DNA from 2 places in the Rhizobium etli CFN 42 genome. Region 2 is predicted to be linked to the other one. Evidence: riboswitches for the same ligand, from Rfam matches in the RefSeq annotation. Region 2 holds a riboswitch; the other holds the start of a gene.

Region 1 (15,631 bases), 660 kb from region 2:
GTTGCCGCTTTCATCCGTCGCCGAGAGGGCGAAACAGGCGCAGAAAGGCATCACGGCGGCGATCCGCGCCGCAAGGCCGCCCGCCGGCGCGAGATGCTGCCGATCTCTTGTAATGGCCGCCGCCAGTTCCTAATCTGGGCTGATCAACAAGGAATCAGAGATGAACAAGCCGCTTTCCGCCCATGATGCGCTGATCTACGTGATGGTGATGGCCTCCGCCGTCGACAGCACCATGAACGACAGGGAGATGGAAAGGATCGGCCAGCTGATCGGCTTCCTGCCGGTTTTCCGGGATTTTGATGACGATAAGCTCATTCCGATCGCGCGCGACTGCGCGGCGCTGCTGGCCGGGCCCGAGGGCCTCGACGTCGTTCTCGAAACCGTCCGCGATACCCTGCCTGCAAAACTCTACGATACGGCCTACGCGCTTGCCGTCGAGGTGGCCTCCGCCGATCTCTCGGTCAAGGCGGAGGAATTGCGGCTGCTCAGCCTGCTGCGCGACCGCCTCGGCCTCGACAAGCTCACCTGCGCGGCGATCGAACGCAGCGCGATTGCCCGCTTCCGCAAGGGCTGAATCCCACGGGATCAATAGAGCCCGTAGGGAAAATACCGCAGATAGATTTCCTGAAGACGGCCGTTGCGCGACAGCGCGGCAAGCGCATGGTCGATGGCCGAAGTCAGCACGCTGTCCTTCTGCCGCAGCATGATCGTCATGCCCTCGCCGAGGAATTGTTCGGAGAGGTAGGGGCCGTCGAAGAGCGCGCAGCATTTGTCGGAGGCGAGCGAAGAGACCCAGAAGGAAAGCTGCAGCGCATCGGCGAAGGCGGCATCGACCTTGCGCTCCTTCAGCGCTGCAAGCAGGGCGTCCTTCGTGTCGAAAGCCTGTGCTTTCAACGCCGGGAAAAAGGCGGCCAGCATCGCCTCATGCACCGTGCCTTTGACGACGCCGACCGGATGGTTCGAGAGCGCAGCAGCGGTCTTTCCATCGAGCGGGGCGGCGAGATTGCGCACGAAGCGCGCCGGCAGCATCAGATATGGCCTCGAGAACAGGAATTGGCGGCGCAACTCCGGGGTTACCGCAAGGCCGGCGATGACGGCATCGCCCTGCGAGGCGGCGAGCGCATCCTTAAGGTCGGTGAAAGGCATCGCCTGGATCTGGCACTTGTCCGAAATCTCCAGCTCGCCGCAGATTTCGCGGGCGAGATCGACGTTGAAACCGGAAAGCTTGCCGTTCTGATCGGTGAAATTAAAAGGCGGGAAATCGACCGACGTCAGAAAGCGCAGGCGGACCAGCGAGGAGAGATCCGGCCTGGCGAGACGCTCGCGGGCATCGAAGAGCAACGGCAGCGAGGGCGCAGCTTGCTGGGCGAATGCCGCAAAGCTCGAAAACACCGCTGCCAGAAACAGGCCGACCGCTAGAAAAGCCCTGATAGTCGGGGATGCCTGCTGGGATTCAATCATGGTGATCCAGTTTCGGGTTGGGGTCGACGAGATGTAACAGAGTCATGCCCGGCGGGGAATATCTATGGACGTGGGCTAGCATCGGCTGCGGCATACTCCAAGGCCTCTCATTGGCCGCGGCATCCTCCCACGCCCCTTATCCTGAGGCGCTGGGCTAAAGGCCGGAGCCTCGAAGGACACGCTCCAGATGGCGCAAACCTCCTGCTCCCCTCAAAATTAAGGGCGGGACTGCGCCTGCGCGTTAGCGCGGAATTAAAGAATATCGCCTCTATTTGTCGCGACGATACCGACCCCACCAGTCGATTGCATGATGCATGCGTCAACTCCCTTTCCGGCGCCGCGACAATCAGCAGCGCTCTTTACAAATCCAGTTTCCAAACACCGGACGCGCGGCGCGCCCGGCCAGATCGGGTGACATTTCCCATGTTGAAGCATCTGAAAATCCGCACCAAAATCATATCGGTCGTGTCGCTGCTCGGGCTGATCACGATGGCGGGGCTGGTCTATGTCATCTCCGAATTCCGCCGGGCGGACACCGCCTATAGCGCCTTTATCGACCATGAGGCGCAGGCCTCAATGCTGAGCGCGCGCGCCAGCGCATCGGTGGTGGCCTCGGTGCTGCAGGTCACCCTGCTGGCCGACATGAAACCCGATACGCCGGCTTTCCAGACGGCGCTTGCCACACCCAGCAAGCTGCCGCAGGCCCGTGACCGGATGAAGCAGGCCCTCACACTGGTTCCGAGCCGCAAGGCGGCAATCGACGAAATCCAGGCCGGTATCGATGATATCGAAGCTTTGGCCAACAAGATCATCGAGCAGAGCAAGGCCAAGGACAGCGCCGGCGCGCTCGCGAATGTCGCGCTGATCAATGCCAAGCTCGACGCGCTGACGCCGAAGATGATCGCCAACAACGATGCGATGATGGCGCTGCTCAATGACGGCGGAGACGCGCTTTCGGCTTCCGTCGATGGCCGGATCACCTTCTGTCTCATCCTGATCGGCATTGCCGTTCTCGCCGCGGTCGGCATCAGCATCGCCGTCGCACAGTGGGGCATTTCAGGCCCGATGGCGCAACTGCGGCTGCGCATGGCGCGCCTTGCCGAGGGCGACACCGACAGCGAGATCGTCGGCCTCGACCGCGGCGATGAGATCGGCCAGATGGCAAAGGCGGTTTCGATCTTCCGCGACAACGCCATCGAGCGTCGCCAGATCGAGGCGCGCGCCGAGGCCGACCGCAGCGTCAGCGACGGCGAGCGCCGCGAACGCGAGGCGCAGAAGGCGCGCGAAGCGTCCGAACTCGACCGCGCGGTCGCAGCCCTCGGCGACGGCCTGCGCCGCCTTGCCGCCGGCGATCTCGCCTCGCATATCAACGAGCCCTTCGTCGCCCATCTCGACGCGCTGCGCCAGGATTTCAACCATTCGGTCGAAAAGCTCAACGAGACCCTGCAGGCGGTCGGCGCCAATGCGCGGGCAATCGGCGCCGGCGCCAACGAGATCCGGTCTTCCGCAGACGAGCTTTCCCGGCGGACGGAACAGCAGTCGGCCTCGGTCGAAGAAACCGCAGCGGCACTGGAAGAAATCACCACAACGGTGCGCGACGCCGCCAAACGCGCCGAGGAGGCGAGCCAGCTCGTCACCCGCACGCGCCTCGGCGCCGAAAAATCCGGCGAGATCGTCCGCAGGGCCGTCTCCGCGATGCAGCAGATCGAACAGTCCTCGGCCGCGATCGGCAACATCATCGGCGTCATCGACGACATCGCCTTCCAGACCAATCTGCTGGCGCTCAACGCCGGCGTTGAGGCGGCGCGGGCCGGCGAAGCAGGCAAGGGCTTTGCGGTGGTGGCGCAGGAAGTGCGCGAGCTTGCGCAGCGCTCCGCCAAGGCGGCCAAGGAGATCAAGGACCTGATCACCAATTCCGGCACGCATGTGCAGACCGGTGTGTCGCTGGTCGGCGAGACCGGCAAGGCGCTCGACGCGATCGTCACCGAGGTGCAGGAAATCAACCAGCACGTCCACGCGATCGCCGAAGCGTCGCGCGAACAGTCGATCGGGCTGCAGGAGATCAACACCGCGGTCAACACCATGGACCAGGGCACGCAGCAGAATGCGGCGATGGTCGAGCAGTCGACCGCCGCCAGCCACAGCCTCGCCACGGAGGCGACGGCACTCAACAATCTGCTCGGCCAGTTCCGGCTGACCGGAACCGGCAGCTTCGCCGCCGCCGCACAGATCACCTCGGCCCGGTCGCCGACCGCCCTGCGTGCGCCAGCGCGCCCGGTGGCCAAGCCCCCTGCGATCCGCGTCGCCCGGGAAGGCACCGCCCGCCCGACCGCCTCGCCGGCGCGCGCCCTCGGCCAGACCCTCGCCAACGCCTTCGGCGGCGGCAGCACGCCGTCGAAGAGCCACGAGGCGGACTGGACGGAGTTTTGAGGCAAACAATACTCTCAGTGTCCGCCTGCCCTTCATCCGCCTGCCGGCACCTTCTCCCCGCTTGCGGGGCGAAGGGGACATGACGCAAGCTCTCCGTTTCGCGCAGCCTTCTCTTTGCAGCAAAACACCTCTCGCCTCGGTTTAACCCGGCCGCCAACCTACCTCGACGAGGATATTTCCCGGCGCCGTGCAATAAAACAGCCAGCCGCCGCGCATGGCGGCCGGCGGACCGGAGAGCACGGCACCAGCAGCAACAAGTCCGGCATGGACAGTATCGACATCCGCCCTTTTCGGCAGAATGAAGCCGATATGATAGGTCTGGCGGCCTATCTCCACCTGGTCGGCGGTGCCGAACTTGGCGATGGCGTGGCTCAACACGATTTCGAGGCCGGCATCATCCTCTAGGATCGCCAGGCCGTTGTTGCTGCGCATATCCTTCAGCTTCAGGCCGAAATGGCGGATGAAGAAATCCGCCGTCCCAGCAATATCGGGTACGTGAAAATCGAGATGGTTCAGGCGCATTGACAGTCTCCGTTCAAAATTATCCCGGGACTGACTTTTGCCGTCTCCGCACGCCGCCGGGATGCCGCATTTGCATGCGGATCACGTCGCGGGTTCTCGTGCCCTGGGGCACGGAGCAGAGCTTCGTCAGAGCGCTTTGACGCTCGGACGGAAGGGATCGGGCTTACCTCAACCGATCCTGCCTTTTTCGACGATGCCGATCTAGCAGACGACGCCGGCTTCGGCAATGGAAGGGCTGAAGCGATCGCGGCACTCCAGGCGCTGCTTCGCGAAGGCGTGAAGGCGAAGATGGCGTTTCATCTGGCAAGCAGGATGCAATCAGGAGTAAGATCGCCGCTTCGGCGCATCGGAAGGATGGACATGAAACCCGCACTCCTCGGCCTCATCGGCACCCTTGTTCTTGCCGGGTGCAACAGCGTTTCCTACTATGGCGGCCCCGGCCTCGAGCCGATCCCAGGCAGCATCACCTATAACGGCCAGCCGCGCAGCAAGCTCACCAAATCACCACCCGGCTCCAGCTTCCCGCATGATTTCACCGACCAGTATGGCCGGCAGGTGGAGGAAACCTACATCATCCAGCCGGATCGAAGCCTGATCATTGCGCATCGGCAATACAAGCCGATCCGGTTCTTTGGGGATTAGGTCTTCATTGGCATGGCGTTGCTTGAGGTCGAGCAAACGCCCAATTCAGTTTCGGTTCAAGAGATAGATGACGTCGGCGGCCGCCTGGGCACCCTGACGATACTGTTGAGGCCGACGACGTCTGAAAGTTTAAGCGAAATTCAGGAGGCGTTTCGTTTACCGAAGCCGAATGTCCTTCTCAGACTGCCGTCGACCGCGTTTGCCGGCATGAACCTGCGCAGCCGGCTGAGCAGGGTCGCCTGGCCTCCAGCGGGTTGGCGCATTCGGTATGGACCGTTGATTGCGGCTAGAATCTTTTCTGCGACTGAAAGCGCCGATGGCGCGGTTCTGATCTGGGCCTGTACCGCCTTGATGGTCGCATCGGCCTGTGTTGCGTAGGCACCCAGGGGTGCTGCGGTTTGCGCCGCGTTTACATCGAGCTTGGTGTTCGTGAAGGTCGGTTCAAGCAGCACCACACGCACGTTGAACTCGCGAATCTCATGGTCCAGCGACTCCGATAGTCCTTCGAGCGCATGCTTGCTGCTGGCATATATTCCCATGAACGGTGCCGGCAGGAAGCCCAGGACCGAACTGATATTGATGATGAGCCCGCTGCGGGCGGCGCGCATGGAGGGCAAAGCAGCGCGGATCATACGCAAGGGGCCGAAAACGTTGGTATCGAATACGGCCAAAGCTTCGGAAGGCGAGGTGTTTTCGACAGGGCCGACCAGCGAAACGCCGGCATTGTTGATCAGGATGTCGATCTTGCCCGCTTCGGAAAAAACCCATTCAACAAAATTGGCGACCGAGGCGTCATCGGTCACATCAACAGTCCCATAGCGCACGCCGGGAATGGCATTGGCGCGCTGCGGGTTCCGGACGCCTCCAAAGACCTCGAACCCGTTTTGCGCAAGAAGGCGCGCCGAAGCCTCGCCTATTCCGGAAGATGCTCCGGTGATCACTACAACCTTATCTTTAGACATGCATGCTCCTTGATTGGCGCGGGTCATCAATTATGGGCTTCAGCAGAAGCGGCTGCCTCGGCAACACAGGCATCACTCGGCAGCCAATGCTGCCTGCAGTTCCACGTCCTCTGGTGAATTCTCGTGACTTTCGTTCTTCGCCGGCTTGATGCGGAACCATGTGGCGTAGAGAGCCGGAAGGAAGAGCAGGATCATCACCGTGCCGACCGCAGTTCCACCGATCAGCGTGTAGGCCATCGACCCCCAGAACACCGAGTGGGTGAGAGGAATGAAGGCAAGCACGGCCGCAAGGGCTGTCAGAATGACGGGACGCGTCCGCTGCACCGTCGCCTCGATGACGGCGTGATAATCGTCGAGACCGGCTGCCTTGTTCTCCTTGATCTGTTCCGTCAGGATCAAGGTATTGCGCATCAGGATTCCGGCCAATCCGATCAATCCGAGAATGGCGTTGAAGCCGAAGGGCTGATTGAAGAGCAGCAGGACCGGAACCGCCCCGGCAAGACCGAGCGGCCCCGTCAGCATGACCATGGTCATGGTCGACAGGCTGCGGACCTGCAGCACGATCACGATCAGCATGGCGGCAATCATCGCCGGGAAGATTTTGACGAGGGCGTCGTTGGCCTTGAGCGACTCCTCGATGTTCCCGCCCATCTCGATACGATAGCCCACAGGCAGCGTGGCGATCAGCGGCTGAAGCGCCTTCATGACCTGCTGGGACACCTCGGGGGGCTGCGTCGCCTCGTCGATATCGGAACGGATCGTGACAACGGGCGTGCGGTCGCGACGTTTCAGGATTGGCTCCTCGAACCGGATTTCGGAATGACCGATCTGATCGAGCGGGACCTGGCGGCCATCCCGGCTCATCAGCGAGAAGTCCGCCAATCGCGACGGGTCAAGCCGGTTGTCGCCGGCACTGCGGGCGACGACAGGCACGTTGCGGATATTCTCGCGAACCTCGGTAATCGGAATCCCGCTCAGCAGCAACTGCATCTGCTGGGCGGCCTCCGCCGGCGAAAGCCCGATCAGGCCCAGCCGTTCCTGGTCGGGAACGAAGCGCAGCACCGGAGTGCGGTTGCCCCAATCGCGGTTTGCCTGACGCACATCCGGCACGCTCTTCATGATCTCCAGGGCCTTTTCGGAGATCCGGTACAATTGGTCGGCATCAGGACCCATGATGCGGAATTCGACCGGAAACGGCGTATAGGGACCGAAGACGAGCTGGGTGACGCGGACATAGGCTTCGGGAGCGAGCCCATCCGAGATGGCCGCGCGCAGGCGAAGCTTCAAAGCCTCGCGTGTGTGGGCGTCAGGAGTCAGCACGACGATCTTGGCGAAGGACGGGTCCGGCAGCTCAGGGGCCATGGCAAAGAAGAAGCGGGGAGCGCCCTGACCGGTATAGCTCGTGACTGTCTTCGCCTCCGGCTGCTGCTGCAGCCAGTCTTCGAGCTTCCCGACCGTTGCGGCCGTGGTTTCGATACTGGTCCCTTCAGGCATGCGGACTTCAACCAGAACCTCCGGACGATCCGAGGTCGGGAAGAACTGCTGTTTCACCGCTCCCATGCCCACGACAGAGACCGCCATGACGATGGCGACCACCGCACATGTGACGAACTTGTGGCGCACGGTAAATTCGATCATCCCCCGCAGACGCCGGTAATTCGGCGTGTCGTAGATGGCGTGATGGCCGCCTTCGACCGGTTTGATCGCCGGCAACATCTTGACGCCGAGATATGGCGTGAAGATCACCGCGACAATCCACGACACGATCAAGGCAAAGCCCACGACCCAGAAGATATTGCCGGCATATTCGCCGGCGGTCGACCGGGCAAAGCCGACCGGCATCAGACCGATGATCGTCACGAGCGTGCCTGATAGCATCGGGGCGGCCGTATGGCTCCAAGCATAGGCGGCCGCCTTGATGCGGTCCATCCCCTCTTCCATCTTCACCACCATCACCTCGATGGCGATGATCGCGTCGTCGACCAGAAGGCCGAGCGCGAGGATCAGCGCACCAAGGGTGATGCGATCGAAGAACCGGCCGGTCTCCAGCATGATGAGGAAGACGACGGCAAGGGTCAACGGAACGGCCAGAGCCACGACGATCCCGACGCGCCAACCAAGGCTGACGAGGCTGACGAACAAGACGACGCCGAGCGCCATGGCGAATTTCAGCATGAATTCGCCGACGGCTTCCTGGATGTTGACGGCCTGGTCGCTGACCTTGGCGAGCGTCATGCCGAGCGGCAGGGTCTTGGCGATCGCGGCGGATCTTTCCTCCAGCGCCTTGCCGAGTTCCAGACCGTTCCAGCCCTGCTGCATCACCGCGCCCAGCATGATGGCGGGCTCGCCGTCATGGCGGATGAGATAGGTGGCCGGATCCTCATAGCCGCGCCGCACTTCGGCCAAATCGGAGAGTTTCAACGTGCGTCCGGCCGCGACGATCGGCGTGTCTGATATCGCCTGGATGCTGTCATAGGCGCCGTCGAAGCGAATGAAGACCTGCGGGCCGCGGGTGTCGATCGACCCCGCCGGCGTCACGGTATTTCGCCGCTGCAAAGCGGCTGCGACATCTTGCGCAGAAATGCCGAGCGTCGCCAGCTTGGCATAGGAAAATTCGACAAAGATCTGTTCGGGCCGCTCACCGAGAATGTTGATCTTCTTGACTCCAGGCACATGCAGAAGATCCTGGCGGATCACCTCGGCCTGGCGCACAAGCTCGCGCATCGGCATGCCCTTGGCCTTCAGCGCATAAAGACCGAAGCTGACATCGGAATACTCGTCGTTGACGAAAGGACCGAAGACGCCCTGGGGCAGATTGCGGGCTTCGTCCCCAAGCTTCTTTCGGGCCTGATAGAACTCCTCTTCGACCGCCGTGGATGGCGTACTGTCCTTCAGCGTCACAGTCAGAAAGGCGTATCCCGGCCGGGTTGTCGTCTCGACACGATCGTACCAGTTGAGTTCCTGGAGGCGCTTCTCCAGCGGCTCGGCGACCAGATCCTGCATCTCGCGCGCCGTGGCACCCGGCCACACGGTCGTCACGGTCAAGGTCTTGATGGTGAATGAGGGGTCCTCCGCGCGCCCAAGCTTGACGAAGGCATAGGCGCCGGCGGCGGCCAGCAGAATGATGAAGAACAGCGTAACGGCCCGTTCGCGGACGGCGAGCGCGGAGAGATTGAAGTTCATTGTTTTGCCGCCTCTGCCTGTTCTACCTTGGTGCGCACGCTGGCGCCGTCCTGCAGCAGATGGGCGCCGAGAGCGACGACCGGCTCGCCTGCTTTGACGCTGGAAACCACCGCGACCTCCTCGCCTATTTGTTCAATTTTCACCTGCCTGAAGTGGACGGTCGAAGATTTCTCATCGAAGACCCACACGCCGGTTCGGCTGCCGTCGTCCAAAACCGCGCCGACAGGCACCGCGGCCTGTGATTGGCCCCTGCTGTTGGAGATCCTGATCGTCACCGTCGCGCCCAGCGGGGCCGACGCTGCCGCGCCATCCAGAACCCAGCGTGCTTCATAGGTGCGGGTTTGAGGGTCGGCCGCGTCGGAGATCTGCCGCAGCCGCGCCTTGTCCCGCCGGCCTTCGCTTCCGTAGATGCTGGCATCGGCTGTTTCGCCGATCTCAGGCCGCAGGAATTCCGGAAGCCAGACCAGCGCTTCACGCGGACCGGCCTGTGCGAGCCGGACGACGGTTTGTCCTGCCGTCACCACCTGCCCCGGCTCTCCGAGCGTTTCGACAACCGTCCCATCGGTATCGGCAACGAGGATGGAATAGGCGGTCTCGTTCTCTGCGACCTTCGCGTCCGCTTCCGCCGCGGCAAGCTGCGCCGTCGCGGTGTCGAGAGCTGCCTTCGCCTGTTCATAGCGCTGCGGCGTCGCGGCCAATCCGTTTTTCACCAAGGCGGCATAGCGCCGCTCGTCGGCTTGCGCCTGGATCAGCACTGCTTGCGCCGCGGCAACCGCGTTTCGCTTCGCCGTCAGGGCGAGACGCAGATCGGTCTCGTCGATGCGCATCAGCGGCTGGCCAGCCTTAACCTGCACGCCAACGTCCACATAACGCTGCATGATCTTGCCGGGGACACGAAAACCGAGATTGCTCTGCACCCGGGCGGCAATGGTGCCCGTGAAGGTGCGTTCGGTGGCCTCCGGGTTTTTTGCCTCCACCAGCTTGACAAAGGGGGGTGCCGTGCGGGCATCGGCGGCTTTTGCACTGGCTTTGGAGGGCTCCTCGAAAAGCACGAAAGCGGTGGCGCCGGCAGCAGCCACAAGTGCGAAAGCGCCGAGTAATATTTTGCGATTCATCTCATTAACCCTTATTGACCGGCACGGCGGATCATTTAGATTGCGATCTAACTCTAAAACTGGTATAGATGTCAAATGAAATCTAATTGGAGGTCGCTATGAGAGTCAGCCGTGCCCAGGCCGAGGCCAACCGCGAAACAGTGATCAACGTCGCAAGCCGGCTCTTCCGGGAGCATGGTTTCGACGGCATCGGGCTGAAAGATCTGATGAAAGGTGCCGGCCTCACCCAGGGCGGATTCTACAAACAGTTCCGATCGAAAGACGATCTTGCGGCGCTGGCATCCGGGCGAGCGATGGAGAGTGCAATTCGCCGGTGGTCGAGGGTTGCTGCGGGAAGCAGCGATCCCTTCGGCGCGGTTGTCGGCATGTATCTCTCAACCGGGCACCAGGAAGAGAAAGGCGACGGCTGCCCCCTGGCCGCGCTCGGGTCCGACGCAGCGCGTCAGAGCGAAGAGGTGCGCGCTCCATTCCAGAATGGCATCGAAGCTCACCTTCAGGTTCTCGACGAATTGATCCCAGCATCGGACGGCACAAAACAGTACGAGAAAGCCATGGTCGTGCTGTCCCTCATGGTCGGCGCCGTAACCATATCTCGCATCATGACCGATCAGGCCATGTCGGAGCGACTGCTGGAGACCGCCGCCGATGCAGTCAAGCACATTGCGGGCGGCACAGAAGAGGAATGAGACCTCGATTCCCCAAATCGGACGTCTTTTTCACCTCGCAGAGCGGCGCATTCTCGGGCCATCGTTAACTGCACTGCCGCTCGCAAAGCGCGGTCCTGCCGCTCTCAGGCGCAAATTGAACAGGCTCGCATGCTTCATAACACCGCACTCACCCCACGAATGGCCGGCGCAGACTTCGACGGAATGTTGGAGACGTTTCTGGGAGCCGCCCGCTTTGACGCATTGCCGGCTCGTAAGCTGCTAGTCTAGTCGGCCTTGGGTCGTCGGCCCGGTTCCACTCGTAATTAGCTTTTTCGTTCGTAAAAGATCTTCATCAAACTGGTGCGCGGGATTGTCGTATGGGGCCGGGCGATTTCGAGCCGGGGTGCGGCGGTGGTGGTCGTAACCGATAGCAGAAAAATTGCTATCGAGACGATCCATGTTGGAAGTAGACTGGCAAAAATATAGCTGGGCGCAGCGAGGGCAGAGCGTGGGTTCAATAGAAAAATATCTCGATTCCCATGGAGAAATCGTACCAATAACTCTTTTGTCATTGGTCCTCGTATTTCTGATTAGTGTAGAAATTAGAGAGATACTCTTCTATAGGAAAAATGGCTGGAATTTTGATCTGGACAGTAACGTTGGATTGAAGGTCTATAACGGGGATTCGAATTCCGAAGAGGATCTTACTTCAAATAAATCCAGGGTTTGCTACGGAACTCCGTTCGCGATTGCTGTATGTGCGATTGCATTGATTCCGTTCGTGCTGTTTTTGTTTTCGAAGTAAATTGCTGATTTCTAAGCTGATATTGGACGTCGTTAGACGATGATATACAAAACGGTTGAGGTGCAATGGAGCGGGTGAAGGGAATCGAACCCTCGTATTCAGCTTGGGAAGCTGCTGCTCTACCATTGAGCTACACCCGCGATGAAGCGAGATTTCCAACAGAAGGGGGCCGCTGTCAAGTCGGCTGAGCGCAGCCCGTCAGATGCGGAAGTGTTTCGAGAGTTTCAGGCCCTGGGCCTGGTAGTTGGAGCCGAGGCCGGAGCCGTAGAGGCTGGCGGGCTTTTCCTGCATGTGTTCATAGACCAGGCGGCCGACGATCTGGCCGTCTTCGAGGATAAAGGGCACTTCATGGCTGCGCACTTCGAGCACGGCGCGGCTGCCGCGCCCGCCGGCCGGCGCATGGCCGAAGCCCGGATCGAAAAAGCCGGCATAGTGGACGCGGAACTCGCCGACCAGCGGATCGAAGGGGGTCATCTCGGCGGCATAATCCGGCGGCACGTGCACGGCCTCGCGTGAGACGAGGATATAGAATTCGTCGGGATCGAGGATCAGCTCGTTGCGGCCGCGGCTATAGAGCGGCTCCCAGAAATCGAAGATGTCGTGCTGGTCCTTCTCGTCGATATCGACGACGGCGGTGTGGTGCTTGCCGCGATAGCCGATCAGGCCGTCCTTGTCGCCGCTGAGATCGATCGACAGCGCGATGCCGCCGCCCGACACGTTCGGCTGCTTGCTGGCAACCAGCGTCTCGCTTTCATGCAGCTTCAGAAGTTCCGGCTCGCCGAGCACGGATTGGCCGACGCGGAAGCGGATCTGCGACAGGCGCGAGCCGCGGCGCACGACGATCGGAAAGGTCCGCGGGCTGATTTCGAGATAGAGCGGGCCGGAATAACCTGCCGGGATCTTGTCGAATTCCTGGGCGTAGTCGGTGATGACGCGGGTGAAGATATCGAGCCTGCCGGTCGAGCTCTTCGGATTGGCCGACGCCGACATGTCGGCCGGGAGCGCGAGGCTCTCCATCAGCGGCACGATATAGACGCAGCCGGTTTCGAGCACCGCGCCCTGGGACAGATCGATCACGTGCAGGCTCAGCCGATCGAGCTTGTCCGACACCAGATGCGAAGGCCCCGGCATGAAGGAAGCGCGCACACGAAAAGCCTTGCTTCCTAAGCGCAGGTCGAGACTTGCCGGCTGGATCTGATCGCGGTCGAGCTCCCGCTCGGAGTTCAGACGCCCCGTTTCGAACAGCGCCGCAATCGCGCGGTCCGCCAGAATTCCAGTTTCGCGAGCCATCATGCCCCATCCATCATTTTGCCGCCGACAAAACCAAATACGGGGAATTGACGCAAGCAGCTAACAGCAGTATTGCAGAATTATCCCGTGGTGATTTGGCCGGTCGGCTTGCAGCCACGTTAAACAAGTGGCTAAAAAGACCGGGTTGAAACCGGTCTGCTTTTGCGGCCGGTTTTTTTGTTATGTGAAGGTGATGGCATGAGCAAGACCTGGCGCCCGGCAACCCAACTCGTCCATGGCGGCACGCTGCGTTCGCAATATGGCGAAACGTCGGAGGCAATCTATCTCACCCAGGGTTTCGTCTATGACACGTCGGAGGCGGCCGAAGCCCGCTTCAAGGGCGAAACGGACGGCTTCATCTACGCCCGCTACGGCAGCCCCACCAATGACATGTTCGAAAAGCGCATGTGTGCATTGGAAGGCGCCGAAGATGCCCGTGCCACCGCCTCCGGCATGGCGGCCGTCGCCGCCGCCGTTCTCTGCCAGGTGAAGGCAGGCGACCATATCGTCGCCGCCCGCGCCCTGTTCGGCTCCTGCCGTTGGGTCGTGGAAACGCTGGCGCCGAAATACGGCGTCGAGTGCACGCTGGTCGACGGCCGGGATCTCGCCAACTGGGAAAAGGCGATCCGCCCGAATACCAAGGTGTTCTTCCTGGAAAGCCCGACCAACCCGACGCTCGAAGTAGTCGATATATCAGGCGTCGCCAAGCTCGCCAATCAGGTCGGCGCCAAGCTGATCGTCGACAATGTTTTTGCGACGCCGCTCTTCCAGAAGCCCTTGGAGCTCGGCGCTCATATCGTCGTCTATTCCGCAACCAAGCATATTGACGGCCAGGGCCGCTGCCTCGGCGGCGTGGTGCTCGCCGACAAGGCATGGATCGACGAGAACCTGCACGACTATTTCCGTCATACCGGCCCAGCCATGTCGCCGTTCAATGCCTGGACGCTTCTGAAGGGCATCGAGACACTGCCGCTGCGCGTGCGCCAGCAGACCGAGAATGCAGCGAAGATCGCCGATTTCCTGGCGGAGCAAGGCAAAGTCGCCAAGGTGATCTATCCCGGCCGCAAGGACCATCCGCAGGCCGAAATCATCGCCAAGCAGATGACGGGTGGCTCGACGCTCGTCTGCTTCGAGCTGAAGGGCGGCAAGGAGGCGGCCTTCGCGCTGCAGAACGCGCTTGAGATCATCAAGATTTCCAACAATCTCGGCGACAGCAAGAGCCTGATCACCCATCCGGCAACGACCACGCACAAGAACCTGACGGAAGAGGCGCGCGCCGAACTCGGCATCTCGCCGGGCACGGTGCGGCTTTCGGCCGGCATCGAGGACACGGACGACCTGATCGAGGATTTCGCGCGGGCGCTTACCAAAGTTTCGGCCTGAGCGACTGGAATAGCGGCCGGACTTCGTCCGGAGCCGGCCGCCGATCCGCGGGAACAAGTCCACCCGCGCTGGCGTTGCGAAGTAAAATTAACGCTGACAGTTAGGCTTAACGATCGAAAACCCTTCGATCATCACCATTTGACCGATGATAAACGTTCCGTTTCTTGACGAACAGGGCCTCTTTATAAGATACGGGTAACATATCTTGACTATGGTGCAAGGCATGTATCGCGCCCTCACAAGAGATATCGAAGTCGTGGTCGAACCGTTCTATCTGGAGGAGCAATCCGATCCGGAGGACGATCGCTATGTCTGGGGTTACCGGATCGTCATCAGCAACAATTCCGGCGTCGCCGTTCGTCTGGTCAACCGCTACTGGAACATCACCGACCAGAACGGCCAGGTAGACGAGGTGACCGGCCCCGGCGTCGTCGGCGAACAGCCGCGGCTCAGCCCCGGCGATACCTACGAATATTCCTCCGGCTGCCCGCTCGACACGCCCTCCGGGCTGATGTTCGGCCATTACCAGATGGAAACGGATGAAGGCGAGCTTTTCGACGTCGACATCCCCGCCTTCTCGCTGGATTCACCGGGGCTGCTGCGCGTGCTGAATTGAGGGGCAAGTTCCCACTCAAGAGATTGCCGAGATCTGAAAAAGTCCCTCGTCACAAGGGGAGGGGCTAGAGCCTTTCATGTTTTGACGGAAGCGTAGCCAGCATTTGAGAAGTAGTTGGCGCATTCCTCTGGCTTGATAGTGTCGGCGAGTATGCCCAGATGGCGCCAGGTTTCCTCGATGGTTCGCTTTTGGGCCTGGCGCATCCAGTGCTTGATCTTGGCGAAGGCCTGCTCGATCGGGTTAAGGTCGGGGGAATATTTCGGCAGGAACCAGAGCCTGGCGCCGACGGCCCTGATGGCATCGCGGATGGCCTTGGCTTTGTGAGAGCCGAGATTATCGAGGATGACGATGTCGCCAGGTTTGAGGGTCGGGATCAACTGCTGGCGGACATAGGCGTGAAAGCATTCGCCATTGATGGGACCGTCGAAGACGCAGGGTGCAGTGAGCTTGTCGCAGCGTAGGGCGCCGAGGAAGGTGAGGGTGCGCCAGCGGCCATGCGGGGCAAAGCCGCGTAATCTTTTGCCCCTCGGCCCCCAGCCGCGTAACGGCGCCATGTTGGTGCGGATCCAGGTCTC
Region 2 (15,631 bases):
CGCGCGCGGGTCGTTCTTCTGCACCTCGTCAACGATCTGCGGATTGGAAGACGGCGAGATGCTCGGCTGATAGGATTGTTCGATCAGCGATTGACACCCGTTCAGCGTCATTGCGATGGCTGAAAGTAACACCAGGCGACGCGCCAAACGGCGCGCCGCGGAGATGGCATCACTGGAAAGCGCGGGTGATTTCCACGTCGTCAAGCTATCCAGTCTGGTTCTCCGCATCATTTCGCCGCTTTGCCGGTTTGCCGAAAATCGGGGCCGGCCTTGGCAAGGGGAACTCAACAGGTGTGCACCCCTGATCTCGCGCTGCACATTAGGCCGATACAAGTCATTGCTGTAGCTGATTTACGCATCGGTTGCATAGCGAGACTCTGTTTAATTGTGGCGCCGTTGCATTTTGGCAATGCCTCAGCCGTGAGGCCTCCCTTCGCTCGGATGAAATTATGGCGAAAGTTCCGTCACCTGGCACAGATTTGTCCGCGGCGCGGAAAAAAAGCGGCGTGATTGAAGCAATGGGCTGGAAAACGGCAGCCCGCTAAAAAAACGCAACTTTCGATTTAATCATGCGACAAGGGAACGTCTGCTGGTGAATATTCCCGCTATGCCGCCGCCCGCTATTCCGCCGCTTCCGCCGGTTGCGGTCGCTTCGTTTCCCCGGTGCGCGGCAACTGCACGGGCTTCAGCATCATTGCGGCAGCAAGGCCGATCAGGGCAATGGCGCAGGAAGTCATGAAAAGGGGCGAGAAGGCGGCGGCATAGACATCTGCGACTGCGTGGCGGCTCGCATCGGGAAGGGCGGCCATCATCTTCGGCGTCAGCTGTTCGATATCGGCAACACCGGGAATGGGAGCGCCGACCTTGCCGAGCCCGGAGGCGATGATCGCGCCATAGATCGATATGGCGATCGAGGCGCCGCCCATGCGCGAGAGCGTCACCGAGCCGGTCGCGGCACCGACGTCGCGGGCGGGGGCGGTATTCTGCACGCCGATGACGGGGACCTGCTGCGCAAGGCCGATGCCGATGCCATGCAGCATCATGGTCGCGCCGATGAAGGCGATCGGCGTTCCCGCATGGACCTGCGACATCAACGCGAAGGCAGTGGCGCTACAGGTGAGGCTTGCGATGGCGAAGGGTTTGTAGCGGCCGGTCATCGAGATGATACGCCCGGCAGACAGTGATCCGCAAACGAGACCACCGGTCAGCAGAATGAACAGAAGGCCGGCGGCCGATGGCGAAAGGCCGGTCGTCGTCTGCAGGAAGAGAGCGAGGTAGTTGACCATGCCGATGGCGATGGCGCCGCCCATCACCGATATTACCAGGAGTAGGCTGAAGGTCGAATTGCGGAAGAGCTGCAGGGGAACGATCGGCTCCGGCGCGCGACGCTCGACGATCACCCAGGTCACGCCGCAGACGGCGCCGAAGGCGACGATCCCGATACTCTGTGGTGAGATCAACGAGCCGAACAATTCGCTGCTGTCTGTGGCAAGCACGATGCTCGTCGTCGTCAGGGCGATCAGCAGCGCGCCGGCATAATCGATCTTCGGGCGTCGATGCGGCTTGCGGTAGGGCAGCATGAAGGCAAGGCCGGTGAGCACGATGAAACCGATTGGCACGTTGACGAGGAAGATCGAGCGCCAGCCGAAGAGATCGCTCATCGTTCCCCCGAGCACCGGGCCGATCGCGCCGGAAGCCATCAGCACGAGGCTGGAATAGCTTTGATAGCGCGCGCGCTCGCGCGGCTCGAACAGATCGGCGTTAACGGCAAAGATCGATACCATGATGCCGCCGCCGCCGAGGCCTTGCAGCACCCGGGCGGCGATCAGCGTGTCCATCGAGACGGCGAGGCCGCAGACCGCGGAACCGACCGTGAAGATTGCGATCGCTGTCATCATCACATATTTGCGGCCGTAGAGATCGCCAAGCTTGCCGTAGAGCGGCATGACCGCACTGAGCGCCAGGAGATAGGCCGAGCCGATCCAGCCGAAACGTTCAAGATGTCCAAACTCGCCGACGATCGTCGGCAGCGCCGTGGAGACGATCTGATTATCGAGTGTGGCCATGAACATGGCGGTCATCAGAAAGAAGAAGAGGATAAGCCGGCGACGAGGATCCGTCACGAGCGGCGCAGGCGCGAGTTGCATGTCCATGAGGCTTACTTCCGGGTTCGATCTGTTTTATGTGCTGTCAGCACGTATTTGTCAATGACACACGAATGACATCGGCATATTCAATTTTTGCGGCGGCTCTGTTATGGTTCCGTGATGAATGAGACTCTGACCAAGATCCTGTCCAACAGCTCGGCCGAGCCGGACGACGAAAACCTGCCGCGCATCGGCCGGAGTATGGCCCGCATGCGTTTGATGACCGGGCGGCGGCTGATCGGCAGGCTGGCAATCCAGAGCGCCGCGCCGGGGCTTGAGCTTTCCCATCTCGACGTGCTGGACGCCGTGCGGCGGGCCGAGCCTGCCGGCGAGGTGACTGTCGGCACGATCGCGGAGATGTTGCGCATCGATCCGTCGCGAGCAAGCCGGGTGGTGGCCGAGATGGTTGGACGCAACGTGCTGCGTCGCGAGGCCTCGCAGGCCGATGCACGGCGGATCGTCGTCGTCATCACCGACGCTGGTCAGGCGCTGCTTGCCGAGATCCATGCGCAGAAGCTCGCGATCATCTCCGAGATCGTCTCCGATTGGCCAGGCGAGGATATCGAGCGTTTCGCGACGCTGTTCGAACGCTTCATCGGTGGCTACGAAGCAATTTTCCTGTCGCGCGACAGGGATACGCCCGGTTGAGGCGACGGGCCGCCGATCCGCGATACGGCGCCCCTTCCCCTCGACCCCCCGTTTGCGCTAAGGGCAATGCCCATGAGCCAATCCACCTTTACCATTCTGCTCGGCGGCGAGCTCAGCCTGACGGAGCGTCTGCGCCACGCGATCGGCGGCAGCCGTTTCATCGCGGCCGATGGCGGCATGCGGCATGCGATGGCGCTTGGTGTCATGCCGGAGCTCTGGGTCGGCGATTTCGATTCAACGCCCCCCGAGCTCGAAGGGGGGTTTCGCGATGTGCCGAAGCAGCCCTATCCCGCAGCAAAGGCGGCAACGGACGGCGAAATCGCCGTGTCGGAAGCGATCGCGCGTGGCGCACGGCGGCTGATCCTCGCCGGCGCGCTCGGCGGCGACCGCTCCGACCATGCGCTTCAGCATCTGCTGTCGGCTGTCGGCCTGGCGGAAAGGGGTTTCGACGTACTGCTGACCTCGGGCAAGGAAGAGGCAGTGCCGCTGGTTCCCGGCACGATCGAGCTCGATCTTCCCAAAGGCAGCCTGTTTTCGGTGCCCGGATTTGGTCCGCTGACCGGACTTTCGATCGAGAATGCGCGTTATCCCCTCACGAATTTCCACCTGCCTTTCGGCTCATCGCGCACCATTTCCAACGTCGCGGAAGGCAAGGTTCGCTTTTCGCTCGAAAGCGGCCGGGCGATCGTGCTTGCCCGCCCCTATGATCTTTCCGGAGTCTGATATTTGGCCCCTCCCATCCTCAAACTCGATGATATCTTCCTGAGCTTCGGCGGCGCACCGCTTCTGGCGGGTGCGTCGCTGCAGGTCGAGCCCGGCGACAAGATCTGTCTCGTCGGGCGCAACGGATCGGGAAAATCGACGCTCCTGAAGATTGCCGCCGGCCTGGTCGAGGCGCAGTCCGGCGAAGTCTTCCGTCATCCGTCCTCGACGGTGCGCTATCTCGAACAGGCGCCGGACTTTGCCAGTTTCAGCACCGTTCAGACCTATGCCGAGGCGGGGCTGGGACCGGGCGACGACCCCTATCGCGTGACCTATCTTCTGTCACATCTCGGCCTGACCGGCGAAGAACATCCGAGCACCCTTTCGGGCGGTGAAGCACGCCGGGCCGCTCTTACCCGCGTGTTGGCCCCGGAACCCGATATTCTCCTGCTCGACGAGCCGACCAACCATCTGGACCTGCCGACCATCGAATGGCTGGAAGGCGAGCTGCAGAAGACCCGCAGTGCGCTGGTGCTGATTTCCCACGACCGTCGTTTCCTCGAAAAAGTCTCGACGGCAACCGTCTGGCTCGATCGCGGCGCCTCGCGCCGGCTCGACAGGGGCTTTGCGCATTTCGAAGCCTGGCGCGACCAGGTGCTGGAGGCGGAAGAGCTCGAGCAGCACAAGCTCGGCAAGGCGATCGAGCGCGAAGAACACTGGCTGCGTTACGGCGTCACGGCCCGGCGCAAACGCAACATGCGCCGCCTCGGCGAGCTGCAGACGATGCGTTCGCAATATCGCGAGCATAAGGGGCCGCAGGGCACGGTGCAGGCGACGGTTTCGGACGCGCAGGAGTCAGGCAAGCTGGTGATCGAGGCCGAGAAGATCACCAAGAGCTTCGGCGACCGGGCCATTGTCTCGCCGTTCTCGATCCGCGTGCATCGCGGCGATTGCATCGGTCTCGTCGGGCCGAACGGCGCCGGCAAGACGACGCTCCTGAAAATGCTGACCGGCCAGCTTTCGCCGGATAGCGGGACGGTGAAGCTCGGCACCAACCTGGAGATCGCCACCCTCGACCAGAAGCGCGAGGACCTCAACCCCGCGGATACGCTTGCAAACTACCTGACCGACGGGCGCGGCGAAAACCTGCTTGTCAGTGGCGAGCAGCGCCATGTCACGGGGTATATGAAGGAATTCCTGTTCCAGCCGGAACAGGCGCGCACACCGATCAAGAGCCTCTCCGGCGGCGAGCGCGCCCGGCTGATGCTGGCTCGCATCCTGGCGCGCCCGACAAACCTCCTGATCCTCGATGAACCAACCAACGATCTCGATATCGAGACGCTCGACCTTCTGCAGGAAATCGTCGCCGGCTTTCCCGGCACCGTCATCATCGTCAGCCACGATCGTGACTTCCTCGACCGCACCGTAACCTCGACGATCGCGCCCGCCGTGCCGGATGCGCCCGACGGTCGATGGATCGAATATGCCGGCGGCTACACCGACATGTTGGCGCAGCGCAAGGGCGCGCTCGAAGAGCGCAGAAAGGCCGAGAAAGCGGCGGAGAAGCCGAGGACGCAGGAGACAACAGCTTCCGGCGCAGCCTCGAAGGGCAAGCTCTCCTTCAAGCAGAAATTCGCGCTGGAAAACCTGCCGAAGGAGATGGCCAAAGCCGAGGCCGAGATCGCCAAACGCGAACTGGTCATGGCCGATCCAAATCTCTTCACGCGCGACCCCGCTGCCTTCAACCGGCTTGCAGGCGAGATGGAAAAGCTGCGCGCGGGCCTGACCAAGATGGAAGAGCAGTGGCTGGAGCTCGAAATGCTGCGGGAAGAGCTGGAGGGCTGAGGCTATCGCACTCAGCTGCTCGCGTCACGCTGTAGGCAGGGGTCCTGCCGATCAGGGGACGTATTAAAGCGCCGGAGCGGTGACGGCGGCGGTGCCGACACTGGCACTGGCGCCGGTCTGGGCGACCTGCTGCTGCGGCTCTTCGGATCTCGAAGGCAGAGCCTGCAGATGCAACACCCGCGGCTGCAGCGCCTCCAGATAGGTTTCAGAGCGGCCGATATAGATCATGCCGGTTTCGGGCATCGAAGTCAGCGCGCTGCACATCGTTTCCTGCCATTCCGGCTCCATGCCCTCGAGCACTTCGTCGAAGATGATCCATCGCGGGCGCACCAGCAGCAGGCGGGCGAAGCCGATCGCCTTCTGTTCATCGCCGCCGAGCAGCTTGTCCCAGCGGGCGCGGGTATCGAGCCTTGCGATCAGAGAGTGCAGGCCAGCCTTTTCAAGGGCCGCCTCGACAGCAGCCTGCTCGTAGGCATCGGGGCTTTCGGGGAAGGCAAGCGCCTCGCGCAGCGTGCCGCCCGGAATGTAGGCAATCTGTGGAACGAACAGCATGTCGTCGATCGGCGGCAGACCCATCGTGCCGCTGCCGCACGGCCAGAGGCCGGCCATGGCCTGGAACAGCAGCTTGCGGTTGACGCTATGATCGCCGTTGATCATGATTTTTTCGCCGGCCTTGATCACGATATCGGTTTCACGCAGGCGAAAACCGCCGCATTCCTCGATGTCTTCGCCGATCTTGGCATTGATCACCACATCCTTCAGCGTCAGCCTGTCGGGGGCGGTGTTCTCATAGGCGATGCTGCCCTTCAGGCCAAAGTCCTCGTCCATGTCGAGCAGCGCCTGGCGGAAGTCGGTGACGCGCATCAGCGTGGCACGCCATTCGGCGATCGGGCCGAAATTGGCGACATACCAGCGCAGCGCCGTATTGACCTGGTTGAAGGCGCCGACCGACATCATCAGCTGACCAAGGGTGAGGCCGCCGGAAAAATAGGCGGGTGCGGCAACGATGATCGGGATGACGATCACCAGCCAGCCGTAGCCGGCTGAAACCCAGGTGAGATTGGTATTGGCCATGGCGAGCCGCTTGACGACCCTCAGTACCGAGCTGATATCGGTATTGATGCGCCGGCGCTCGTTCTCCTCACCGCGGGCGACGGTGATTGCCGGCATGTTCTCGTTGGCATGCATCAGCGTGAAACGAAGCTCGGCCTCCTTCGAGAACCGGTCGGCATTGAGCTTGACCAGCTTGCGGCCGACGACCTGGCTCAGCACCGAGGCAGAAGCGGCATAGAAAATCGCTGCCCAGACCATATAACCCGGTATGGAGAAACTGTGGCCGCTGATGCGGAAGACGAAGCCGCTCGACAGCTCCCAGAGCACGCCAATGAAGCTCACCAGAAGGATGGTCGACTGTAAGAGGCCGAGCACGAGTCCCGTCGTGCTTTCGGCGAGGTTGCGGGAATCCTCGTGCAGGCGCTGGTCCGGGTTGACTCCGATCAGCCCGCTCGAGGCGAGCCGCAGCGCCCGCTTGCGCTTCAGCCACTGGTCGACGAGATCGCGCGACAGGCCCTCGCGCATATAGAGCGCCGTCATCTGGTTCAGCCAGGCCTGCAGCACGTTGAGCAGCAGCAGCGTGCCGGCGATCATTGCGAAGATTTCGAGCTGGTGGAAGAACTCGCCGAGATCGCGGCGCTCGAGCGAATCGTAAAAGGGGGCGTTCCACTCGTTGAGGATGACCTGGCCATAGGCCGTCGCCAGGATGACGAGGATCAGCACGGTCGCCAGAAACAGCACCTTGCCACGCACTTGCGAATTCCAGAATGCTGAGAACATCACCCCAAGGCGATATGTCAGGCTGAAATCATACCCTACTCTATCCCGCTTCCGGATGCCCGGCCTCCCTTCGATCTTGTCTGCCATCACCCTTTTCCAACACCGCCCATACTGACATTATTAACATGGTGGCGTTACCGGTCTATCAACAGATTCTATCAGTCATTAAAGTGTGATGATTCTTGACGTGCCGCTCCCGCATGCATTCAGAGTTGATTCGCGGCTCAACTGGGACTAATTAAGGCACTCCGTGGTGATTTGGCCGGCCGGCTTGCAGCCACGTTAAAAAAGTCGCTAAAGGGCCGCGTGCGGACCGGTAGCGATTTTTTCGCCACCGGTTTTTTATTTTGATCGAGTTGACCGCAAATGCCCATCAAGATCCCCGATACGCTGCCCGCTTTCGAAACCCTGGTCCAGGAAGGTGTGCGGGTGATGACCGAGACGATGGCCATCCGTCAGGATATAAGACCGTTGCAGATCGGCTTGCTCAACCTGATGCCCAACAAGATCAAGACCGAACTGCAGATGGCCCGTCTCGTCGGCGCTTCGCCGCTGCAGGTGGAGCTGTCGCTCATCCGCATCGGCGGCCACAAGGCGAAGAACACATCCGAGGATCACCTGCTCGCCTTCTACCAGACCTGGGAAGAGGTGAAGCAGCGCAAGTTCGACGGCTTCATCATCACCGGGGCACCGATCGAGCTTCTCCCCTATGAGGACGTGACCTATTGGGCAGAGATGCAGGAGATCTTCAATTGGACAGAGACCAACGTCCATTCGACGATGAACGTCTGCTGGGGCGCGATGGCGGCGATCTATCACTTTCACGGCGTTCCGAAATACGAACTGAAGGAAAAGGCCTTCGGCGTCTACCGCCACCGGAACCTGAAGCCCTCCTCCATCTATCTGAACGGTTTTTCCGACAATTTTGAAGTGCCGGTGTCCCGGTGGACCGAGGTGCGCCGCGAAGATATCGAGAAATCCGCAAGCCTGGAAATCCTGATGGAATCCAGCGAGATGGGCGTATGCCTCGTGCACGAGAAGCGGGGCCGGCGGCTCTACATGTTCAACCACGTCGAATATGATTCCACCTCACTTTCGGACGAGTATTTCCGCGACGTCGATGCCGGCGTGCCGATCAAGATGCCGCACAATTACTTCCCGCATAATGATCCGACGCTTGCGCCGCAGAACCGCTGGCGCAGCCACGCGCACCTCTTGTTCGGCAACTGGATCAACGAGATTTACCAGACGACGCCCTACGACGTCGAAGAGATCGGCATGGATCTCTGAACGGCATTTCTTTCTGACCTGCCGGTTGCGGTTCGGAGCAAATGCGGGCAGGTTCCGGTCCGGAACCCTATAGCGTCGCGCGTCTTTATCGGACGCGCAAAGGAACGGACGGTCGATCATGTCGAATAAATTGGAGCGGGAAGTTTTTGGGCAGACGAAGGCGGGCGAGACCGTCTATCGCGTCGTCATCAAGGGCGGCGGCCTGACGGTCAGGATCATTACCTGGGGCGCGGTCATCCAGGATCTGCGCCTTGCAGGCCATGAGGCGCCGCTTCAGCTCGGCTTCGAGGATTTTGACAGCTATCCCCTCTATTCGGCTTATTTCGGCGCGACGCCCGGCCGCTGCGCCAACCGCGTCGGCGGCGGCGGGTTCACGCTCGACGGCAAGGACTACCAGCTCGAGCGAAACGAAAACGGCGTCACGCATCTGCATGGCGGCAGCGACAACATCGCCAAACGCAACTGGACGATCGTCGAGCACGAGGCCGATCGCCTGGTGATGAAGATCGTCGATCCCGACGGCCGCGCCGGTTATCCCGGCAATTGCACCATCCAGGCGACATTCTGGGTGCACGGCAATGGTGAATTGTCGATCACCTACGAATCGACCAGCGATCAGCCGACGCTCGCCAATGTCTGTCAGCACGCTTATTTCAACCTCGACGGTCGCGAAGACGCGCTGGGCCACGACATTATGATCGCCGCCGATCACTATCTGCCGACCGACGAGAAGCAGGTGCCGACCGGCGAGATCCGCCCCGTCGACGGCACCGAATTCGATTTCCGCGAGATGGCTCCGATGAAGCGTTTCGTCGGCAGCGAACAGGTGCTGTACGACCATAATTTCTGCCTGTCTCGCGAGCGCACCGCTAAGCGGACCGTGGCGCTCGCCCGCAGCCTCTATTCCGGCGTGTCGCTAGAAGTGCGCAGCACCGAGCCGGGCGTGCAGTTCTATGCCGGCTTCAAGCTCAATACCGGCGCGCCCGGCCTCGACGGCCGTAAATACGGCCCGTTCGCCGGCTTCTGCCTGGAGACGCAGGTCTGGCCGGATGCAATCAACCACGATGGCTTCCCGAATGCGGTCCTGCGTCCAGGCGAGGTGCTGCGCCAGCAGACGGATTACATCTTCACCAAGAGCTGAGCGCTCTGCAGACGCACGGCCGTCAAATTTGACCGCTATGAGCCCTCTTCGGATTGCCGGGGAGGGTTTTTTCTTCTGCATCTTCCGATTCAGGCTTGCCGATTGGTTCTATATAGGTTCTATTGTGTATCCATGGATAGAACCAGTCTAGTAGCTGAACTCAATAGACGCGGCCTGCGCGACGAAGCGCTGGCCGGCCCGCTCTACAAGCGGCTGGCGCAGGCGCTGACCAGCCTCATTCAGGAAGGCCTGCTGAAGCCCGGCACGGCGCTGCCGGGCGAGCGCGACCTTGCCGAGGTTCTGAAGCTCGGCCGCGTTACCGTGCGCACTGCCTATCGCGACCTCATGGCGGCGGGCGCACTGGAATCGCGCCATGGAAGCGGTACTTTCGTATCGAGTAAGGTGGAGCGCATGGAGCAATCGCTCTGGCGGCTTTCCTCGTTCTCCGCCGACATGCGCTCGCGCGGGCGTCTGCCGGCCGCACGCATCTTGTCGCGGGAGATCAACGCGCCGTCGCCGGAGGAATCCTTCCTGCTCGGCCTCGGCGGCGGCGAACCGGTGCTGAGGCTCGACCGGCTGCGCCTTGCCGATGGTCTGCCGCTGGCAATCGAGCGCGCCGTCGTGCCGGTCAAGTTTCTGGGGGAGAACGCCGGTGGCGAGGGATCGCTCTACGATGCGCTGGCGTCGAATGGGCACCGGCCGGTCCGTGCGTTGCAGCGGCTTACCGCCGTCACGCTCGATGCGTCCTATGCTGCGATGCTGAACGTCAAGGCAGGCGCGCCAGCGCTTCTGATTGAACGTGTCTCGCGCCTGGAAGACCAGCGCGTCGTCGAATACACCCGCTCGCATTATCGCGGCGATGCCTATGACTTCGTTGCCGAATTGAGAATTGGAGATGACCATGAGTGAGAACCAGTCGCTGATGCTGCAGGAAGCAGGCCAATCACCCGAAGTGGTGGCCACGCTTCTCGACAGGGAAAAACCGGTCTTTGCCGAGATCGCCCGGCTCTTTTCATCTTCCCGCCCGAGCGTGGTGACGACGGCGGCGCGCGGCTCCTCGGACCACGCTGCTACCTTCTTCAAATATCTGTTCGAGATCACCTGCGGCGTCCCGGTCGCATCGGTCGGCCCCTCGATCGCTTCCGTCTATGGTGCTGCCCTCCACCTGAACGGCGGCGTGCATTTCACCGTTTCGCAGTCGGGCGCGAGCCCGGACATCGTCGCCCTGCAGGAGGCGGCGAAGAAGGGCGGCGCGACGACGATCGCCGTCGTGAATGTCACCGATAGCCCGCTTGCCAAACAGGCCGATATCGTCCTTGGCCTCAATGCCGGCGCGGAAAAGAGTGTGGCAGCGACGAAATCCTTCATCGCCTCCGTCGCCGCGCTGTCCGGCGTGACGGCTGCGATCGGCGGCTCGTCCGACCTGCAGGCAGCCCTGGAAAAACTGCCGGAGGCGCTTTCGGCGACCGCCGGGATCGACACGGCGGCGGCCGAGGAGGTGCTGTTCCATGCGACCTCGCTCTATACGGCCGGCCGCGGCCCGGCTTTCGCGATCGCGCTCGAAGCGGCGCTGAAGGCCAAGGAAACCTCCGGCCTGCATGCCGAGGCATTTTCGCTGGCGGAACTGATGCATGGCCCGATGCGCCTGGTGCAGCCGGGCTTTCCGATCGTCGCCTTCGCACCCGACGATGCGGCTTTCGTCAATAACGGCCAGGCGCTGGAGCGCCTGCAGAAGCTCGGTGCCACCACCGTCGGTTTCTCCACGCAGCCGCTCTCCGGCATCAATCTGCGTGTGCCAACGACGGGCAATGGCCTTGTCGATCCGCTGGTGTCGCTGCTGGTCTATTACCGGCTGATCGAATCGGTGACGCGCCGCAAGGGCTTCGACCCGGACCGGCCGGCAAACCTGCTGAAGGTGACGGAGACGGTCTGATGGTCCGCAAGATCTTCGTCGGCGCCCGCATCTTCGATGGCGAGCGCTTCCATGACGACAAGGCGCTCATTGTCGCGGGCGGCCGCGTCGAGGCGATCGTCGCAGGAAACGACCTGCCCAATGGCGAGACGGTCAAACTGGAAGGCGGCGTCCTGTCGGCCGGCTTTGTCGATGCGCAGGTCAATGGCGGCGGCGGCCGAATGCTGAACGATGAGCCGTCGCCAGCGTCGATGGATATCATTGCCGGCGGGCATCGTCCCTACGGCACGACGTCGCTATTGCCGACCTTGATCACCGATACATCGGAAGCGACCAATGCCGCCATCGAGGCGGCGAAGGAGGCTGTAAAAGAAAACCGCGGCGTCGCCGGCCTGCATCTCGAAGGCCCGCACCTGGCGCCGGCCCGCAAGGGCGCGCATCTGGCCGAGCTGATGCGGCCGGTTGAGGACCGTGACGTCAAGGCCTTCATCCGGGCACGTGAGTCGATCGGCACGCTGCTCGTCACCATCGCGGCCGAGCAGGTGACGGTCGCCCAGGTGCGCGAGCTTGCGGAAGCCGGCGTCACCGTCAGCATCGGCCATTCCGATTGTTCGAGCGAGGCGGCGGAGGAACGTTTCGATGCCGGAGCGCGTGGGGTCACGCATCTCTTCAACGCCATGAGCCAGATGGGACATCGCACGCCCGGCCTCGTCGGCGCGGCGATCGATCATCCCGCAACCTGGTGCGGCATCATTGCCGACGGCCATCACGTCGATCCGAAGGTCCTGCGCACGGCGCTGCGCGCCAAGCGCGGCGAAGGCAAGTTGTTCTTCGTCACCGATGCGATGTCGCTTGTCGGCTCGCAGCAGGACTCGTTCACGCTGAACGGCCGCACCGTCCGGCGCGAAAGGGGCGGCTTCTGCTCGAAGCTGGTGCTTTCCGACGGAACGCTCGCGGGCTCCGACGTCGATATGATGTCGGCGATCCGCTACGGCGTCACCTATCTCGACCTGACGCTCGCCGAGGCTCTACGAATGGCGACCCACTATCCCGCCCGTTTTCTGAGACTTGCCGATCGCGGCCATCTTTCACCGGGCGCGCGTGCCGATCTCGTGCATCTCACCGATGCGCTCACCGTGTCCGCCACCTGGCTTGCCGGCGAAGCGGCCTGAACTCAGGGAGAAGTAGGATGACCGACATTACCGATACCTATTTCTCCAATCTGATCGGCCGGCTGGAAGAGCTGAAGCGGACGCTTGCCGAGCCGATGGCGCAGGCGGCGGCAGTGATCCTCGATGCCGCCCGCGGTGACAAGCGCGTCTATGTCTTCGGCACCGGCCATTCGCATATGCTGGCCGAAGAGGTGCATTATCGCGCCGGCGGGCTTGCCTTCACGGTGCCGGTGCTCGTCGGATCAGCCATGCTGCACGAGGGAGCGGTCATCAGCTCGGTCTATGAGCGGACCCAGGGCCTCGTGCGGCCGATGCTGGAGCGATACGGCATGCAGCCGGGCGACGTCATCATCATTGCGTCGAATTCCGGCGTGAACGCCGCACCGATCGAGGCCGCGGACTACGCGCATGAAATCGGCGCGAAAGTGATCGCCATCACCTCGATCGCCTATTCGACAGCGATCGCCAACGGTCGCCGGCGGCTCGCCGAGGTCGCCGATATCGTGCTCGACAACGGACTGCCGCCCGGCGACGCCGTCGTCAATCTGGAAGGCACCGGGCTTCGGGTCGGGCCGGTCTCGACGGCGGTCGGGGTGACGGTCATCAATGCGATCTTCGCCGAAGTCGCCTCGGAGCTTTCCAAGTCAGGCGATGCGCCTGTTTATCTCAGCGCCAACATGCCGGGGGCAGCCGAGATCAACCAGAAGCTCGTCAAGAAATATCGGCCGCGCAACCCGCACCTCTGAGAGAGCACCTCGTTGGGCGTCTTCAAACTTTCCGAAATTCTAACCGGTAGATCACTTCTTCGCCGGTCGTCGGGTCTGTTCCCGGCGCGTCGCTGATCACCAGCCTATCGCCGTCGAGGATGTAGGGACGGATGAGGTCGGTTGTGCCCCAAGCCGGATTCCAGCTCGCATCGACATGGTGGATAACCCTATCGTCCTCCAGCGTGTAGGAAGCGGAATAGGCCAGCATAGAATCGAAAAGTGCGATCTTTTCATCGTCCGCGGGGCGCGGCCCCTTGAGCGCGGGCCGATGACGGTTCACGACGAGCGCCATCATACGTCCATCGGCATGATAGGCGATATATCCGATGGGATCGGCCCCCATGGCGTCGGTCACTTCACCTGACGCCACGACCTTTCGGGTCCAGGAGATCATTCGCCAGGTTCCAACCAGTGCGGCAACATTCGCCATCGGTCCCCTCCAAAAGCGCTGTTGGATGAGCCGACAATATCAGATGGTGGATGTGCGGGACAGATGTAGCCGCGATACCGGTCGAGGCTGCTTCGACTTCGGAACCGCCGAGACGGCGGCCCCGTATTCATGCATGCGTCGAGAAGTAGCTGCTAGAAGCAGCCCTTGCCGAGATCAATCCTTGGCGCGTTCGACGTAGGAATTGTCTTCCGTCGCGATGACGACGCGGGTGCCGGCGTCGATATGCGGCGGGACCGATGTGCGGATGCCGTTGGAGAGCATGGCCGGCTTGTAGGACGAGGATGCCGTCTGGCCCTTGACGACCGGTTCCGTCTCGACGATCTCGAGCGTGACGTGGCGCGGCAGTTCGAGCGCCAGCGGAACGCCTTCATGGATCGACAGGATGCAGGTCATGCCTTCCTGGAGATAGGCCTTCTGGTCGCCCATGGTTTCGGCGCTGACGACCACCTGGTCGTAGGTCGCCGGGTTCATGAAATGGAAGCCTTCGCCGTCTTCATAGAGGTACTGGAAGTTCACGTCTTCGACGAAGGCGCGTTCGACCTGTTCGGTGGTGCGCCAGCGCTCGGAAACCTTCACGCCGTCGACGATGCGGCGCATGTCGACCTGGGTGACAGGCGTGCCCTTGCCCGGGTGAAAATTCTGGGCGGTGAGAACAACGTAGAGCTTGCCGTCCACGTCGAGAACGTTGCCCTTGCGGACCGAAGAGGCGATGACCTTGACCATAAGACTTCCTTGTAACTCGGCTTTCGGCGTCGTAGAGGACTGTCGAGACGCCCTGAAGATGCAAATGTTTTTCTTTGGGGGCGCAACTAACCTAAAATCCGGGAAATAGCCACCCCCATACCGGCTTCTCCGGCGAAGAAAGCTTGGAATGAATTTTTCGGCCAAAGCGTCCCCCTGGTGGACCCCGTCCGTGCATGCCGACCGCCGCCCGTTCCTGATCGGGCGCAATGCGATTCAGGCGGCATTGCGCGGGTTTTTCGCGCGCGAGGATTTCATCGAGGTCGATACGGCGGTGCTGCAGGTCTCGCCAGGCAACGAAGCGCATCTGCATGCCTTCGCGACGCAAGCGATAACGACAGACGGTCAGACGGCGCCGTTCTACCTGCACACCTCGCCGGAATTCGCCTGCAAGAAGCTGCTTGCGGCGGGCGAGCAGCGCATCTCCTGTTTTGCCCATGTCTATCGCAATCGCGAGCGCGGGCCGTTGCACCATCCCGAATTCACCATGCTCGAATGGTACCGGGCCGGTGAAAGCTACGAGAGCCTGATGATGGACTGCGTGCGGATTCTGGCGCTCGCGGCTGAAACGGTGAAGACGTCGATGTTAGCCTATCGCGGCGCGAAGAGCGATCCCTTCGCAGGACCGGAGCGGATCAGTGTCGCCGGAGCCTTCGAGCGCCACGCCGGCATCGATCTCCTTGCCTCCGTCGCCGACGACGGTTCGACCGATCGCGACCATCTGGCGGCCGAACTTAGGCGCGTCGGCATGCGTGTCGCCGATGACGATGGCTGGGCCGATCTGTTCAGCCGGGTGCTGGTCGAAAAGGTCGAGCCGCATCTCGGCTTCGGCCGCATCACCATCCTCGACGAATACCCGGTCTCGGAGGCAGCGCTTGCGCGCCCCTCGGCGCGCGACCCCCGGGTCGCCGAGCGCTTCGAGCTCTATGCCTGCGGCGTCGAGCTTGCCAATGGTTTCGGCGAGCTCACCAATGCTGGCGAA

What was found. Region 2 has a riboswitch for S-adenosylmethionine ahead of metA (homoserine O-acetyltransferase MetA). Riboswitches for the same ligand answer to the same signal wherever they lie in the genome.
Region 1: linked by a shared signal. The riboswitch ahead of RHE_RS02640 (O-succinylhomoserine sulfhydrylase) and the one ahead of metA (homoserine O-acetyltransferase MetA) in region 2 are both predicted to bind S-adenosylmethionine.

Annotation. Positions count from the first base shown of each region.
Region 1 covers NC_007761.1:538,586-554,216, reverse strand. The annotation lists partial or broken gene RHE_RS02705 (thermonuclease family protein) at 1-75, shown strand, start outside; gene RHE_RS02700 (tellurite resistance TerB family protein) at 161-574, shown strand; gene RHE_RS02695 (transporter substrate-binding domain-containing protein) at 586-1,461, opposite strand; gene RHE_RS02690 (methyl-accepting chemotaxis protein) at 1,885-3,891, shown strand; gene RHE_RS02685 (VOC family protein) at 4,033-4,413, opposite strand; gene RHE_RS02680 (hypothetical protein) at 4,774-5,055, shown strand; gene RHE_RS02675 (oxidoreductase) at 5,196-6,017, opposite strand; gene RHE_RS02670 (efflux RND transporter permease subunit) at 6,090-9,200, opposite strand; gene RHE_RS02665 (efflux RND transporter periplasmic adaptor subunit) at 9,197-10,315, opposite strand; gene RHE_RS02660 (TetR/AcrR family transcriptional regulator) at 10,414-11,001, shown strand; gene RHE_RS02655 (hypothetical protein) at 11,420-11,767, shown strand; tRNA gene RHE_RS02650 (tRNA-Gly) at 11,834-11,907, opposite strand; gene RHE_RS02645 (2'-deoxycytidine 5'-triphosphate deaminase) at 11,966-13,060, opposite strand; SAM riboswitch at 13,135-13,213, shown strand; gene RHE_RS02640 (O-succinylhomoserine sulfhydrylase) at 13,256-14,440, shown strand; gene apaG (Co2+/Mg2+ efflux protein ApaG) at 14,664-15,056, shown strand; one part of gene RHE_RS32850 (IS630-like element ISRel6 family transposase) at 15,131-15,631, opposite strand, start outside.
Region 2 covers NC_007761.1:4,264,609-4,280,239, forward strand. The annotation lists gene RHE_RS20585 (M48 family metalloprotease) at 1-231, opposite strand, end outside; gene RHE_RS20590 (MDR family MFS transporter) at 621-2,153, opposite strand; gene RHE_RS20595 (MarR family winged helix-turn-helix transcriptional regulator) at 2,268-2,795, shown strand; gene RHE_RS20600 (thiamine diphosphokinase) at 2,862-3,518, shown strand; gene RHE_RS20605 (ABC-F family ATP-binding cassette domain-containing protein) at 3,522-5,342, shown strand; gene RHE_RS20610 (ABC transporter ATP-binding protein/permease) at 5,406-7,262, opposite strand; SAM riboswitch at 7,416-7,493, shown strand; gene metA (homoserine O-acetyltransferase MetA) at 7,542-8,465, shown strand; gene RHE_RS20620 (aldose epimerase family protein) at 8,584-9,606, shown strand; gene RHE_RS20625 (GntR family transcriptional regulator) at 9,739-10,515, shown strand; gene RHE_RS20630 (SIS domain-containing protein) at 10,508-11,539, shown strand; gene nagA (N-acetylglucosamine-6-phosphate deacetylase) at 11,539-12,690, shown strand; gene RHE_RS20640 (SIS domain-containing protein) at 12,708-13,436, shown strand; gene RHE_RS20645 (lipocalin-like domain-containing protein) at 13,459-13,887, opposite strand; gene efp (elongation factor P) at 14,062-14,631, opposite strand; gene epmA (EF-P lysine aminoacylase EpmA) at 14,780-15,631, shown strand, end outside.